Regions from separate parts of the Streptomyces sp. NPDC056144 genome, predicted to be linked through region 1. Evidence: riboswitches for the same ligand, from Rfam matches in the RefSeq annotation. Region 1 holds a riboswitch; the other holds the start of a gene.
The links. Region 1 has a riboswitch for cobalamin ahead of cobN (cobaltochelatase subunit CobN). Riboswitches for the same ligand answer to the same signal wherever they lie in the genome.

Region 1 (7,683 bases):
CGAAGATGCGGGTCGTGGCGCGGCGCTCGTCGCCGTGCTCGGCGAGGTCGGCCTGCGCGTGCGCCCGGACGTAGTTGTCCTCGGCGGACTCGTCCTCAAGCCCCGCGACGAGCCGGACGGCGTCGTCGAGGAGGCCGATGACGTGCGGGAACGCGTCGCGGAAGAAGCCCGAGATGCGGAGCGTCACGTCGACGCGCGGGCGGCCGAGCTCGGCGAGCGGGATCGGCTCCAGGCCGTTCACACGGCGCGAGGCGTCGTCCCACAGCGGGCGGACACCGAGCAGGGCGAGCGCCTCGGCGACGTCGTCGCCGGCCGTGCGCATCGCGCTCGTCCCCCACAGGGAGAGACCGACGGAGGTCGGCCACTCGCCGTTGTCGGTGCGGTAGCGGGTGAGGAGCGAGTCCGCGAGCGCCTGGCCCGTCTCCCACGCGAGGCGGGACGGGACGGCCTTCGGGTCGACCGAGTAGAAGTTCCGGCCGGTCGGCAGGACGTTGACGAGGCCGCGCAGCGGCGAGCCCGAGGGGCCGGCCGGGACGAAGCCGCCGTTCAGGGCGTGCACCGCGTGCGTCAGCTCGTCCGTCGTCGCGGCGAGCCGCGGGACGACCTGGCGGACCGCGAAGTACAGGACGTCGCGGACCTCGGAGCCGTACGCCTCGGCGACGGTCGCGACCGCCTCCTCCGTCCAGCCGGCCGCCTCCATCGCCTCGACGAGCGCGCGGGCCTGCGCCTCGACGGCGTCGGCGTCGGTGCGGGTGGGCGCGGACTCGTCGAGGCCGAGCGCCTCGCGCAGGCCGGGCAGCGCCTGCGTGCCGCCCCAGATCTGGCGGGCGCGGAGGATGGAGAGGACCAGGTTGACCCGGGCCTCGCCCTCCGGCGCCCCGCCGAGGACGTGCAGACCGTCGCGGATCTGCGCGTCCTTGACCTCGCACAGCCAGCCGTCGACGTGCAGCAGGAAGTCGTCGAAGCCGTCGTCCTCCGGGCGGTCCTCCATGCCCAGGTCGTGGTCGAGCTTCGCCGCCTGGATCAGCGTCCAGATCTGCGCGCGGATCGCGGGCAGCTTCGACGGGTCCATGGAGGAGATCTGCGCGTACTCGTCGAGCAGCTGCTCCAGGCGCGCGATGTCGCCGTACGAGTCGGCGCGGGCCATCGGCGGCACGAGGTGGTCGACCAGGGTGGCGTGCACGCGCCGCTTGGCCTGCGTGCCCTCGCCCGGGTCGTTGACGAGGAACGGGTAGATCAGCGGGATGTCGCCGAGCGCCGCGTCCGGGCCGCAGGCGGCGGACAGACCGGCGTTCTTGCCCGGCAGCCACTCCAGGTTGCCGTGCTTGCCGAGGTGGACCATGGCGTCGGCGCCGAAGCCGCCGTCGTCCTCGCGGGCGGCGATCCAGCGGTAGGCGGCCAGGTAGTGGTGGGACGGCGGGAGATCGGGGTCGTGGTAGATCGCGATCGGGTTCTCGCCGAAGCCGCGCGGCGGCTGGATGAGGATCAGCAGGTTCCCGCGCCGCAGCGCCGCGAGGACGATGTCGCCCTCCGGGTTGCGGGACCGGTCGAGGAACATCTCGCCCGGCGCCGGACCCCAGTGCTCCTCGACCTGCTCGCGCAGCTCGGCCGGAAGCGTCGCGTACCAGCGCTTGTAGTCGGCGGCCGGGATGCGGACCGGGTTCCTCGCGAGCTGCTCCTCGGTCAGCCAGTCCTGGTCGTGGCCACCCGCCTCGATGAGGGCGTAGATCAGCTCGTCGCCGTCGCCGGAGACCAGCCCCGGGAGGTCGGCCTCGGGCCCGAAGTCGTACCCCTCGGCGATGAGTCGGCGCAGCAGGGCGACGGCGGAGGCGGGGGTGTCGAGACCGACGGCGTTGCCGATGCGGGAGTGCTTGGTGGGGTACGCGGAGAGGACGAGCGCGAGCTTCTTCTCGGCGTTCGGGATGTGGCGGAGCCGGGCGTGCCGGACGGCGATCCCGGCGACGCGGGCCGCGCGCTCGGCGTCGGCGACGTACGCGGGCAGGCCGTCGGCGTCGATCTCCTTGAAGGAGAACGGGACGGTGATGAGGCGGCCGTCGAACTCGGGCACGGCGACCTGGCTGGCGGCGTCGAGCGGCGAGAGGCCCTCGTCGTTCTCCTCCCACGCCGAACGCGAGCCGGTCAGGCACAGGGCCTGGAGGATCGGCACGTCGAGCGCGGCGAGCGCGCCCGCGTCCCAGGCCTCCTCGTCGCCGCCGGCCTGCGCCTCGGCGGGCTTGGTGCCACCGGCGGCGAGGACGGTCGTGACGATCGCGTCCGCCCCGCGGAGCGTCTCGACGAGCTCCTCCTCGGGGGCGCGCAGCGAGGCCACGTACAGCGGGAGGGCCTGGGCCCCGGCGTCCTCGATCGCGTCGCAGAGGGCGCCGACGAAGGCGGTGTTCCCGCTCATGTGGTGGGCGCGGTAGTAGAGCACGGCGACCGTCGGGCCGTCGGTGGCACGGGGGGTGCGCTCCAGGGGGCCCCAGGTGGGGGCGGCGGCCGGGGCCTCGAAGCCGTGACCGGTGAGGAGCACGGTGTCGGAGAGGAAGCGGGCCAGCTGCGTCAGGTTCGCGGGGCCGCCGTGCGCGAGGTAGGCGTGCGCCTCGGTCGCGACGCCGACGGGAACCGTCGAGGCCTCCATCAGCTGGGCGTCGGGGGCCTGTTCGCCGCTGAGCACGACGACCGGCTTTCCGGCGGCGTGGATCGCGTCCAGCCCCTCCTGCCAGGAGCGCAGGCCGCCGAGGAGGCGGACGACGACGAGCTCGACGCCGTCGAGGAGGCCGGGGAGGTCGGCGAGCGGGACTCGGGAGGGGTTGGCGAAGCGGTACGCGAGACCGTCCCCTTCGGCCTCCGTCGCGGCCGTGTTCGCCGCGCGGGCGCTGAGCAGGTCGGTGTCGGAGTGCGACAGCAGCAGGAGCATGGCGACGCAGGCCCTTCCTCGGGGTTGTCCGCGCCCCGGGTGGTCGTGTGGACGGCGGGAGTTCCTGACTCACCCGTGCCGGGCGGTCCGGAACGGGCTCACAGTGGCGGGACCGCGCCGGATTCTCACCGGGCTTCCTCCCCGGGGTCCTGGGACCCCATGCCGATCTGCATCCTAGATCGTGGCGGGGGCGGGCCGAAGAGAGCCGGGGGATCGACCGGATCACACTCGTGACCGCACGCGGACCGCACGCGGACCGCACGCGGACCGCACCCGGACCGGACGCGGGCCGCACCCGGACCGGACGCGGGCCGCACACGGGGACCCGTACACGGATCGCACCCGGGCCACCCGCGGGCAGCGGGCACGGATCGGCCGGATCGCGACCGGTGAGGGGCCCGATCCCCGTGGGTATGCTCGCCGCCATGCCGCCCACCCCACCCCCGACGCCCGAACGGGACGAACCCCGCACAAGGGACCGTGGCGACGCCTGCCCCGGAGCGCTGCGCCTGCACGCCGCCGACGACGGGAGACTGGCCCGACTCCGGCTCCCCGCAGGCCGACTGACCGCACGTCAGGCCGAGGCCCTGGCGCACGCGGCGGAGACCCTGGGCGACGGCTCGGTGAGCATCACCTCCCGGGGCAACGCGGAGCTCCGGGGCCTCGCGGACGACTGCGGGACGGAGCTCGCGGCGCTGCTCGCGGAGGCCGGCCTGCTGCCCTCCTCCACGCACGAGCGCGTCCGCAACATCGTCGTCTCCCCCGCCGCCGGTCTCGACGGACTCGGCGGCCCCGAGGTCCAGTTGTGGGCCCGCGAGCTCGACGCCCTCCTCTGCGCCGCGCCCTGGGCGGCGGCGCTTTCCGGCCGTTTCCTCTTCGTCCTCGACGACGGCCGCGGGGACGTGGCGGGGCTCGGCGGGGATGTGACCTTGGTCGCAGTGGACGGCGGCGCGGCCCGTCTGTACGTCGGCGGGCGGGCGTTCCGCGTCGCCGGGGCCGACGCCCCCCGCGCCGCGCTCGCCGCCGCCGGGGCCTTCCTCGACGCGGCCCGCGCGGCCGGGACCGGCGCCTGGCGGGTCGGCGAACTCCCCGAGGGGTACGCCCCCGACCTGGCCGGCGCCCTCGCGGGGGCCGGGATCGCGGCGGAGCCCGTACCGGCGGCCGCATCGATCCTGCTCCACGGCGCCCCGCCCTCCCCCGGCCCGCTCGGCCCCGCCTCCCGCTACGTCCTCGCGCCCCTCGGCCGCCTCACCGCCGCCCAGCTGCGGGCGCTGCTGCCCGCCGAGGAGATCCGGCTGACGCCGTGGCGCGGCGCGGTGGTCGTGGGCGCCACGGGAAACGAGGACCTGGCCGCCCACGGCCTGATCACCGACCCCGGCTCCCCCTGGGTGGACGTCACCGCGTGCACCGGCCGCCCCGGCTGCGCCAAGTCCCTCGCGGACGTCCGCGCCGACGCGACCCCGGGGCCGGCCGGCGGCCTCCCCGCACGCGGCCTCCCCGGAAGGGCCCTCCCCGTCCACTACTCCGGCTGCGAGCGCCGCTGCGGCCACCCGCACGGCGCCTGGGTCGACGTCGTCGCCACCGCCGACGGCGCCTACCTGGTGGACGGCGCCGCCACCCCCCGTACAGCCCTGCACGAAGCGGTCACCACGGCCCGCACGACCACCATCCGCTGACGAGATGAGCGAGAACACCAGGATGTTCGACTACGAGAAGGACGGGACGGAGATCTACCGCCGGTCCTTTGCCACGATCCGCGCCGAGGCGGACCTCGACGGCCTGCCCGCCGACGTCGCCCAGGTGGCGGTCCGGATGATCCACGCCTGCGGCATGACCGACCTCGTCAGCGATATCGCCTACTCGCCGCGGGTCGTGGCGGACGCCCGTGCCGCCCTCCAGGCCGGTGCGCCGATCCTCTGCGACGCCCAGATGGTCGCCAGTGGCGTCACCCGCAAGCGGCTGCCCGCCGACAACGAGGTGCTCTGCGCGCTCTCCGACCCGGCCGTCCCGGCCCTCGCCGCCGAGCTCGGCACCACCCGCTCGGCCGCCGCGCTCGAACTCTGGCGCGACCGCCTCGAAGGCTCCGTCGTCGCCATCGGCAACGCGCCCACCGCGCTCTTCCACCTCCTGGAGATGATCGCGAAGGGCGCGGGCAAGCCGGCCGCCGTCCTCGGCATACCCGTCGGGTTCATCGGCGCCGCCGAGTCCAAGGACGCCCTCGCCGAGAACGACCTCGGCCTCGAATACCTCGTCGTACGGGGCCGGCGCGGCGGCAGCGCCATGACGGCCGCCGCCCTCAACGCGCTCGCGCACGAAGCGGAGATACAGGCATGAGCACCGCGATGAGCACCCCGAAGGGCAAGCTGTACGGGGTCGGGCTCGGCCCCGGCGACCCCAACCTCATGACGGTGGCGGCCGTGAAGGCCATCGCCGAGGCCGACGTCGTCGCCTACCACTCGGCCCGCCACGGCCGCTCGATCGCCCGCTCCATCGCGGCCGAGCACCTCCGCGAGGACCACGTCGAGGAGCGGCTCATGTACCCGCTCACCGTCGAGACCACCGACCACCCCGGCGGCTACCGGGGCGCCCTCGACGACTTCTACGAGGAGGCCGCGGCCCGGCTCGCCGCCCACCTCGACGCGGGCCGCACGGTCGCCGTCCTCGCCGAGGGCGACCCGCTGTTCTACGGCTCGTACCAGCACATGCACAAGCGGCTCGCGGACCGCTACGACACGACCGTCATCCCCGGCGTGACCTCGGTGAGCGCCGCCGCCGCGCGGCTCGGCGAGCCGCTGTGCGAGGCGGAGGAGGTCCTCACGATCATCCCCGGCACCCTGCCGGAGGACGAGCTGACGGCCCGTCTCGCGGGCACCGACTCGGCGGTCGTGATGAAGCTCGGCCGCACCTTCCCCACCGTCCGCCGCGCCCTGGAGCGCGCGGGCCGCCTCGACGACGCGCGGTACGTGGAGCGGGCGTTCATGGCCGGCGAGCGCACCGAGCAGCTCGCGGACGTCGACCCGTCGACCGTCCCGTACTTCTCCGTCGCCGTGCTGCCCTCCCGTATCGACCAGGAGGCGCCGGTACGGGAGCGGGGCGAGGTCACCGTCGTCGGCACCGGCCCCGCCGGGGCGCCCTGGCTGACCCCCGAGTCGCGCGGCGCGCTCGTCAACGCCGACGTCCTCGTCGGCTACACCACCTACCTCGACCGCGTCCCCGTCCTGCGCCCCGGCCAGGTCCGGCACGGCTCCGACAACAAGGTCGAGTCGGAGCGGGCCGAGTTCGCGCTCGACCTGGCCCGGCGCGGCAAGAAGGTCGCGGTCGTCTCCGGCGGCGACCCGGGCGTCTTCGCCATGGCGACGGCCGTCCTGGAGGTCGCCTGCGAGCCGGAGTACGCGGACGTGCCCGTACGGGTCCTCCCCGGCGTGACGGCGGCGAACGCGGCAGCGGCGGCGGCCGGCGCCCCGCTCGGCCACGACTACGCCACGATCTCCCTCTCGGACCGACTCAAGCCCTGGGACGTCATCGAGGGCCGGCTGCGCGCGGCGGCCTCCGCCGACCTCGTCATCGCCCTGTACAACCCGGGCTCCAAGTCCCGTACGCACCAGGTGGCCGCCGCCCGCGACCTCCTGCTCGAACTCCGCGACCCGGAGACCCCGGTGGTCGTCGCCCGCGACGTCGGCGGCCCCGAGCAGTCGGTGCGCGTCCTGACCCTGAAGAGCCTGGACCCGTCCGAGGTCGACATGCGGACGCTGCTCCTCATCGGCTCCTCGCAGACGCGGGCGGTCGAACGCGGCGACGGCCGCACGATCACCTGGACGCCGCGCCGGTACGGGTGACCTGGCCGGTACGGGTGAAGGTCCCCAGACCTTCCTGGTCGAGGTACTCGACCTTGACCGTCTTGCCATCCGGGGAGAACGTGACGCCGGTCAGTCCGACGGCGTTCTCCCCGCGCGTGGGGAAGCTGAACGTGTTCCCGTCGTAGTGCGTGAGCGCGTACGTCTGCGGCTCGGGCCCGATCCGCAGCACGAGCCCGCCTCGCTCCTCGGCCACGGTGAGCGGCCCGTAGTAGTCATTGTTGTACGTCCCCACGTACGCGGCGGGCTCCTTGGCGGGGGCGGGATCGGCCGGGGACTTCGCGTAGTCGGTCTCGGACCGGTCGGCGTCGGCCTGCGCCTGGTACAGCCCGTCGACGAGCGGCAGCCAGTCCCGGCTGGGCTGCCCCTTCTCGGCGACGTCGAAGAAGTCCAGGGCGACGGTGTCGGCGACACCGGCGGGGGCGCCGTTGGTGAGGACGACGATCCCGAGCTCCTCGCCGGGCAGCATCGTCACGTTGGTGTGCGCGCCGAGCGCGAAGGCGCCCGTGTGCGAGAGGCGGAGCCTGCCGGCGTCGTCGTACGAGACGTTCCAGCCGAGCCCGTAGAAGCCGGTGCGCCCGGCGGGGGCGTGCGGCGGGGAGGCGACGGCCTCGGGGTGGTGGGTGAGGGTGAGCGCGTCCTCGTCGACGATCCGGCGCCCGTCGAGCTCGCCGTTGCCGAGCTGGAGCCGGAGCCAGACCGCCATGTCCCGGGCGGAGGAGCTGACACCCCCGGCGGGCGACTGCGCGTCAGGGTCCCGCACGTACCGGGCCTTCCAGGTCCCGTCCGGCTCCTTCACGTGCCCGAGGGCGCGGTCGGGGTTGTCGGCGAAGTCCTGGAAGCGGGAACTGGTGTCGTCCATCCCGGCGGGCCGGTACAGGGTGTCCTCGGCGAGCTTCTCCCAGGGCACGC
Region 2 (7,683 bases), on a different contig from region 1:
AACACCACCAGCGCGAACTACCCCTACTACCGGAAACTGATCGCCGCAGACCCGAACACCGCCTTCTTCCCCTCGCTCTACACCTACTCCACCAACGAGACCTCCTGGAACTCCACCCTCACCGCCAACAGCGCCAAGGCCAAGGCCGTTGACCCGGCCGTACCGCTGCTGCCGTACATCTGGCCGCAGTACCACGGCGGTTCATCACCGTCCTCCCTGGACTACACCTTCGTCCCCGCGGCCCAGTGGTCCGTGCAGCTCGCCACGATCAGGGGACTGGGACTGCCCGGTGCCGTGGTGTGGGGCGGCTGGCCCATCAGCGAGACCTGCAACAACGCCTGCCAGGCCGCGGCCCCGACGGCCGGCTGGCTCGCCGCCACCCGGGCCTTCCTCGACGACCTCGCCGACCCTCGCACCGACCTGGCCCTCGGAGCGGCGGCGACCGCCTCCAGCGTCAACGTCACCGGCCGCGACGCCGCCAAGGCCGTCGACGGCGACCCCACCACCCGCTGGGGCAGCACCTATGCCGATCCGCAGTGGCTCACCGTCGACCTGGGTGCCTCGTACCACGTCAGCGGCGTGCGCCTCGTATGGGAGACGGCTTACGGGAGTTCGTACCAGATTCAGGTCTCGGACGACGGATCCACCTGGACCACGGCCTACTCGACCACGACCGGGGCGGGCGGCGTGGAACGCGTCAGCAGCCTGACCGCGACCGGCCGCTACGTCCGCCTCCACGGCACGGTCCGGGGAACGTCGTACGGCTATTCGCTGTGGAACTTCGAGGTGTACGGCACCGCGGCCTCCTGAGTCGCGTCGGCAGAGTCGGCACCCGCTGGAGGCCTACCCAGACCCGAATAGCGCCGGCGAGCTCGCGCACGCCTCTTCCACGGCCGTCGGGGTTTGATCAGCTCGGTCTTGAACAGGCCGATCGCGCTCTCCATCAGGGCGTTGTCGTGGGCCTGGCTGTGGGACGGCGACCGCGACAAGGCCCTCGTCGAGCTGGAGACCGCCGAGCGGATCGCTCCCCAGCTCGTACGGGACCACCCCATCGCCCGCTCCCCCGCCCGCCTTCGGCCGGTGCGGCTCGTACGACCCCGAGCGGATCGGGTACCCGGTCCGGGCCTCGATCGCCTCGGCATCGAGGAAGCCGAGGCCCTGGGGTGTGGCGATGACGCCGACGCCCCAGCCCTGCTCCTGCGCGGCGGTGAACAGAAGTCACGTCGGTCACCGTCATGTCTCGACGTGTCCGGCCGGAACCCGCGCCCACTGGCATGAACCACCTCTCGCACGGTCCTGCCGACGGGGCGAGCTGCGGGTCGACGTCACGCACCCCTGCGTACTCGTGTGCGACGCCGTCTCCCTCCGTACGGTCCGGTCGATGGTGCACCGTTCGCGCACGCTGTGAGGGAGAGCTGGTGAAGCCGACCGAGGAAGCGCTCCGGTGCGCGAGGGGGGCTTTGCGTCGAGAATCGTGTCGTGACGCACCTTCATGATGGCTCCAGGAGGTACCGGTGAAGCAACTGATCAACGTCCCCGAGACCGTGGTCACCGACGCGCTGCGCGGGATGGCCGCCGCGCATCCCGAGCTGACCGTGGACGTCGAGCGGCGGATCGTCGTGCGGCGGGACGCGCCCGTGGAGGGGAAGGTGGCGTTGGTGTCCGGGGGCGGGTCCGGGCACGAGCCGTTGCACGCGGGGTTCGTGGGGCCGGGGATGCTGGCCGCCGCTTGTGCCGGGGAGGTTTTCACGTCGCCCGTGCCGGATCAGATGGTGCGGGCCGCGGCGGCCGTCGACAGTGGGGCCGGGGTGTTGTTCGTCGTCAAGAACTACACCGGTGACGTCCTCAACTTCGAGATGGCCGCCGAGCTCGCCGAGGACGAGGGCGTGCGGGTCGCGAAGGTGCTCGTCGACGACGACGCGGCCGTGACGGACAGTCTGTACACGGCGGGGCGGCGCGGGACCGGCGGCACCCTGTTCGTGGAGAAGATCGCGGGCGCCGCCGCCGAGGAGGGCGCGCCGCTGGAGCGGGTCGAGGCCGTGGCCCGGCGGGTGAACGAGCGGTGCCGGTCCTTCGGGGTCGCGCTGAGCGCGTGCACCACGCCCGCCAAGGGGAGTCCGACCTTCGATCTCCCGGCCGGTGAGCTGGAGTTGGGCATCGGCATCCACGGAGAGCCCGGGCGTGAGCGGCGGGCGATGATGACCTCGCGGGAGATCGCGGACTACGCCGTGGACGTCGTCGTCGAGGACCTGCGGCCGACCGCGCCCGTGCTCGTCCTCGTCAACGGGATGGGCGGTACGCCGCTGCTCGAACTGTACGGGTTCAACGCGGAGGTGCAGCGGGTCCTCGGCGAGCGGGGTGTTCCGGTCGCCCGGACCCTCGTCGGGAACTACGTGACCTCCCTCGACATGGCCGGCTGTTCCGTCACCCTCTGCGAGGTCGACGAGGAGTTGCTGCGGCTCTGGGACGCGCCGGTGCGGACGGCCGCGCTGCGGTGGGGGCGGTGAGCGGGATGACGCGGGACATCGACGCCGGGTTCGTCGTGCGGTGGCTGACGGAGGCCGCCGCGGTCGTCTCCCGCGAGGCCGATCGGCTCACCGAGCTCGACTCCGCCATCGGCGACGCGGACCACGGTGCCAACCTCAGGCGCGGCTTCGCCGCCGTGGCCGAGACGCTCGCCAAGGAGCCGCCCGCGACGCCGGGGGCGGTGCTCGTCGCCGCCGGGCGGGAGCTGATCTCGACCGTGGGCGGGGCCTCGGGGCCGCTGTACGGGACGCTGCTGCGGCGGGCCGGCAAGGCCCTCGGCGAGGACACGGCCGTCAGCCGGGAGCGGCTCGCGGAGGCCCTCGACACCGGGGTCGCCGCCGTGGGGCAGCTCGGCGGGGCACGGGTGGGGGACAAGACCATGCTGGACGCGCTCGTTCCGGGCGTCGAGGGGCTGCGGACCTCCTTCGAGGACGGGCGTACGGCCGCCGAGGCGGGCGCCCTCGGGACCGTACCCCTCCAGGCGCGCAAGGGCCGGGCCAGTTACCTCGGCGAGCGGTCGGTCGGGCACGAGGATCCCGGGGCCGCCTCGTCGGCGCTGCTCCTCGCCGTACTGGCCGACACCGCCCGGACGGGGGGTCTCTCGTGACCGCGGGGGCGTCGGCGCGGGTGGGCATCGTGCTCGTCTCGCACAGCGCGGCCGTCGCCGCCTCGGTCGCCGACCTCGCCCGCGGCCTCGCGGGCGGCGGCGACACCGCCCCGATCCGGCCGGCCGGCGGACTCCCCGACGGCGGCCTCGGGACCAGCGCCGGGCTCGTCACGGCGGCGGCGGAGGCGGTCGACGGCGGGGCCGGGGTGGCGATCCTCGTCGACCTCGGCAGCGCGGTCCTCACCGTGAAGGCGCTCCTCGCCGAGGGCGACGAACTGCCCGAGGGCGCCCGCCTGGTGGACGCGCCCTTCGTCGAGGGCGCGGTCGCCGCGCTGGTGACGGCCAGCGCCGGCGGGGACCTCGACGCGGTGGCCGCGGCGGCCTCGGAGGCGTACGTCTACCGGAAGGGATGAGCGGGGCCGCGGAGGGCCCGCCGTGAGTGCGGGGAGTGACCGAGGGGCCGCGCCCGGTGGCGACCGTGTTGTGATCGGGCAGGTCAACACACTAGTGTCGCAGGGCCTTGGTGTACGGGAAACCGGTGCGGTACCGGTGCGGCCCTCGCCACTGTGATCGGGAGTTCCGGCTCCACACCCGGGGGGAGGTCCCTCCCGGGCAAGCCACTGGACCGTAGCGGGTGACCGCCTCGGTGTGGGAAGGCGGAGTCGGGACGTATGACCGTCAGCCAGGAGACCGGCCGGGGTGCGTTGTCCATCCACGAGGTGCTGGAGAGGGTCTCCCAACCATGCATATAGCCGAGGGGTATCTACCCCCCGTCCACGCCGCCGCCTGGGGCGTCGCGGCGGCCCCGTTCGTCGTCCACGGGGCCCGCGCCCTCACCCGCGAGGTGCGCGCGAACCCCGAGTCCACCCTGCTCCTCGGCGCGTCCGGGGCCTTCACCTTCGTCCTGTCGGCGCTCAAGCTGCCCTCGGTGACGGGCAGTTGCTCCCATCCGACCGGTACGGGCCTGGGCGCGATCCTGTTCCGGCCGCCGATCATGGCGGTCCTGGGGACGATCACGCTCCTCTTCCAGGCCCTGCTGCTCGCTCACGGCGGGCTCACCACGCTCGGCGCGAACGTCTTCTCCATGGCGATCGTCGGGCCGTGGGCGGGGTACGGGACCTACCTCCTGGCCCGCCGGTTCGGCGCGCCGCTGATGGTCGCCGTCTTCCTCGGCGCGTTCGTCGCCGACCTGTCGACGTACTGCGTCACCAGCGTCCAGCTCGCGCTGGCCTTCCCCGACCAGGGCAGCGGCGTCCTGGGCGCGCTCGCCAAGTTCGGTTCCATCTTCGCCGTCACGCAGATCCCCCTGGCCGTCAGCGAGGGCCTCCTGACGGTCCTCGTGATGCGGCTGCTCACGCAGTCCAGCAAGGGCGACCTGATCCGTCTGGGCGTCCTGTCCCGGACCGCTTCGGCGCGCCCCGCCGAGGAGGTGACCGCGCGATGAGCACCCCGCGTGTCAGCAAGAGCACGAAGATCAACCTGCTGCTCCTGTTCGTCGTCGTCGCGCTGGCGGTCCTCCCGCTCGCGCTCGGTCTGGGCGACCACAAGGAGGAGCCGTTCACCGGCGCGGACGCCGAGGCGGAGACCGCGATCACGGAGCTCCAGCCGGAGTACGAGCCCTGGTTCAGCCCCCTGTACGAGCCGCCGTCCGGGGAGATCGAGTCGGCGCTCTTCTCCCTCCAGGCGGCCCTGGGCGCCGGTGTCCTCGCGTACTACTTCGGCGTGCGGCGCGGACGGCGGCAGGGCGAGGCCCGGGCGCGGGCGGAGCTGACCCCTCCGGTTCCCGTAGGAGCCGTAGGAACCGCAGGAGCCGCAGGAGCCGTCGGCGCCGCCGCGACGGCCGACGCTTCGGGCAAGGACGCGTAGCCGCCCATGCTCCCCATCGACGCGGCGGCGCACAGCAGCCGCTGGCGGCGCAGGCATCCCGCCGAGAAGGCCCTGCTCGGCTTCGGTCTGACCCTGTGCGCGGTCTGCCTGCCACCGTGGCCCGGCGCCGTGCTCGTGGCGGCGGCCACCCTCGCCGTCCTCCTCGGGCCCGCCGCCGTGCCGGGCCGTCAGCTGTGGCGGGCCTTCCGGGTCCCGCTCGGCTTCTGCGTCACGGGGGCCGTCCCGCTGCTCTTCGAGGTCGGCGGGGCGCGCGGGTTCGTCGCGCTCGCGCCGGGCGGGCCCGGTCACGCGGTCGAGCTGCTGCTCCGTACCGCGTCCGCCTCGCTCGGCGTGCTGCTCTTCGCGTTCACCACGCCCGTCTCGGACGTGCTGCCCCGGCTCGTCCGTGCGGGCGTGCCGGCGCCGGTGGTGGACGTGGCGCTGGTGATGTACCGGATCATCTTCCTGCTGCTCGACTCGCTCACCAAGATCCGGCAGGCGCAGGCGGCCCGCCTCGGGCACACCACCCGCGCGGCGACCTGGCGCTCCCTTGCCGGGCTCGGGGCCACCACGTTCGTCCGCGCCTTCGACCGGGCGCAGCGGATGCAGTCCGGCCTAGCCGGGCGCGGTTACGACGGGACGCTGCGGGTCCTGGTGCCCGCCGCCGCGGTGTCGCGCCGGTTCCTGACGGCGACGGGCGCGCTCCTGGCGGGGCTCGTCGCCCTCACCCTCGTACTCGAAAGGTTCCTTCCGTGAGCAGCACCCCTTCCCGCCCGTCGGCCCCCGTCGTGGAGCTGGTGGGGGCGGGTTTCGCGTACGAGGACGGGCCCGCGGTCCTGTCGGGTGTGGACTTCGCGGTGCCGGAGGGCCGGGCCATCGCGCTCCTCGGCCGCAACGGCAGCGGGAAGACGACACTCCTGCGGCTGCTCAGCGGCGGGCTCCGCTGCGGGAGCGGCGCGCTGCTGCTCGACGGGGCGCCCGTCGCGTACGACCGGAAGGGACTCACCCGGCTGCGGACGACCGTGCAGCTCGTGGTGCAGGACCCGGACGACCAGCTGTTCGCGGCCTCGGTCGGGCAGGACGTGTCGTTCGGGCCGATGAACCTCGGTCTGCCGGAGGAGGAGGTACGGCTCCGGGTGCGCGAGGCCCTGGAGGCGCTGGACATCACGGCCCTGGAGGACCGGCCGACGCACCTGCTCTCGTACGGGCAGCGCAAGCGCGCCGCCATCGCGGGCGCGGTGGCGATGCGCCCCCGGGTGCTGATCATGGACGAGCCGACGGCGGGGCTCGACCCGCACGGGCAGGAGCGGATGCTCGACGCGCTGGCGCGGCTGCGCGCGGCCGGGACGACGGTGGTGATGGCCACGCACGACGTGGATCTCGCGCTGCGCTGGGCGGACGAGGCCGCCGTGCTCTCCCCCGCCGGGCTGCGGACGGGGCCGGTGGCCGAGCTGCTCGCGGACCACGCCCTGCTCGACGCGGCGCGGCTGCGGAGGCCGTGGGGGGCGTCGGTGGCGCGGCTGCTGCGCGCGCGGGGGCTGCTCGCGCCCGGGGAGGCCGTGCCCCGGACTCCGGAGGAGCTGGATGCCTGGCTGGAGACCACGGAAGGGGTCGCCCCGTCCTTTGCTACTGAGTAGTAGACATCACGTCCCGAATCTTCTGCAACTAGTTGCAGAAGGGGGCGGGGGCGCCGGAGACTGGCCTCGACCGATCCCGCGCGAGGAGGCGCCCCCACATGACCGCGACCCCGTACCCCCACCTGCTGAGCCCGCTCGACCTCGGGTTCACCACCCTCCCCAACCGGGTGATCATGGGTTCGATGCACGTCGGCCTGGAGGAGACGGAGCACGGCTTCGAGCGGATGGCCGCCTTCTACGCGGAGCGCGCCCGCGGCGGCGTCGGCCTGATCGTCACCGGCGGCATCTCCCCCAACGAGGCCGGCCGCCCCTGGGACGGCGGCGCCAAGCTGACGACCCCCGCCGAGGTCGCCGAGCACCGCCTGATCACGGACGCCGTGCACGCCGAGGGCGGCCGGATCGCGATGCAGATCCTGCACTTCGGCCGGTACGCGTACCACCCCGCCCTCGTCGGCCCGAGCGCGCTCAAGGCGCCGATCAGCCCCTTCGTCCCGAACGAGCTCACCGACGCCGAGGTCGAGCAGACCGTCGAGGACTACGCCCGCTGCGCCGAGCTCGCCAAGGAGGCCGGCTACGACGGTGTCGAGGTCATGGGCTCCGAGGGCTACCTCATCAACGAGTTCATCGCCGCCGCCACCAACCAGCGCACCGACCGCTGGGGCGGCTCGTACGAGAACCGCGTCCGCTTCCCGCTGGAGATCGTCCGCCGGATCCGCGAGCGGGTCGGCGAGGAGTTCATCCTCGTCTACCGCCTCTCCATGCTCGACCTGGTCCCCGGCGGCTCCACCCTGGAGGAGGTCGTCCGGCTCGCCAAGGAGATCGAGGCGGCCGGCGCCACCATCATCAACACCGGCATCGGCTGGCACGAGGCCCGCATCCCCACCATCGCCACCTCCGTGCCGCGCGGCGCCTACACCTGGGTGACGAAGAAGCTGATGGGCGAGGTCTCCGTCCCGCTCGTCACCTCCAACCGCATCAACACCCCCGAGGTCGCCGAGGAGATCCTCGCCGACGGCCGCGCCGACCTCGTCTCGCTGGCCCGCCCCT

Region 2: another riboswitch for cobalamin. It lies ahead of ACFC0Z_RS09700 (energy-coupling factor ABC transporter permease); the one in region 1 lies ahead of cobN (cobaltochelatase subunit CobN).

The regions. Positions count from the first base shown of each region.
Region 1 is NZ_JBHJVF010000006.1:108,463-116,145, forward strand. It holds gene cobN (cobaltochelatase subunit CobN) at 1-2,917, opposite strand, end outside; cobalamin riboswitch at 2,957-3,093, opposite strand; gene ACFC0Z_RS19855 (cobalamin biosynthesis protein CobG) at 3,331-4,593, shown strand; gene ACFC0Z_RS19860 (precorrin-8X methylmutase) at 4,598-5,251, shown strand; gene ACFC0Z_RS19865 (precorrin-2 C(20)-methyltransferase) at 5,248-6,753, shown strand; gene ACFC0Z_RS19870 (serine hydrolase) at 6,725-7,683, opposite strand, start outside.
Region 2 is NZ_JBHJVF010000002.1:710,966-718,648, forward strand. It holds gene ACFC0Z_RS09675 (discoidin domain-containing protein) at 1-810, shown strand, start outside; partial or broken gene ACFC0Z_RS09680 (flavoprotein) at 1,072-1,215, opposite strand; gene dhaK (dihydroxyacetone kinase subunit DhaK) at 1,515-2,507, shown strand; gene dhaL (dihydroxyacetone kinase subunit DhaL) at 2,513-3,133, shown strand; gene ACFC0Z_RS09695 (PTS-dependent dihydroxyacetone kinase phosphotransferase subunit DhaM) at 3,130-3,546, shown strand; cobalamin riboswitch at 3,610-3,847, shown strand; gene ACFC0Z_RS09700 (energy-coupling factor ABC transporter permease) at 3,876-4,577, shown strand; gene ACFC0Z_RS09705 (energy-coupling factor ABC transporter substrate-binding protein) at 4,574-4,999, shown strand; gene cbiQ (cobalt ECF transporter T component CbiQ) at 5,006-5,755, shown strand; gene ACFC0Z_RS09715 (ATP-binding cassette domain-containing protein) at 5,752-6,636, shown strand; gene ACFC0Z_RS09720 (FAD-dependent oxidoreductase) at 6,735-7,683, shown strand, end outside.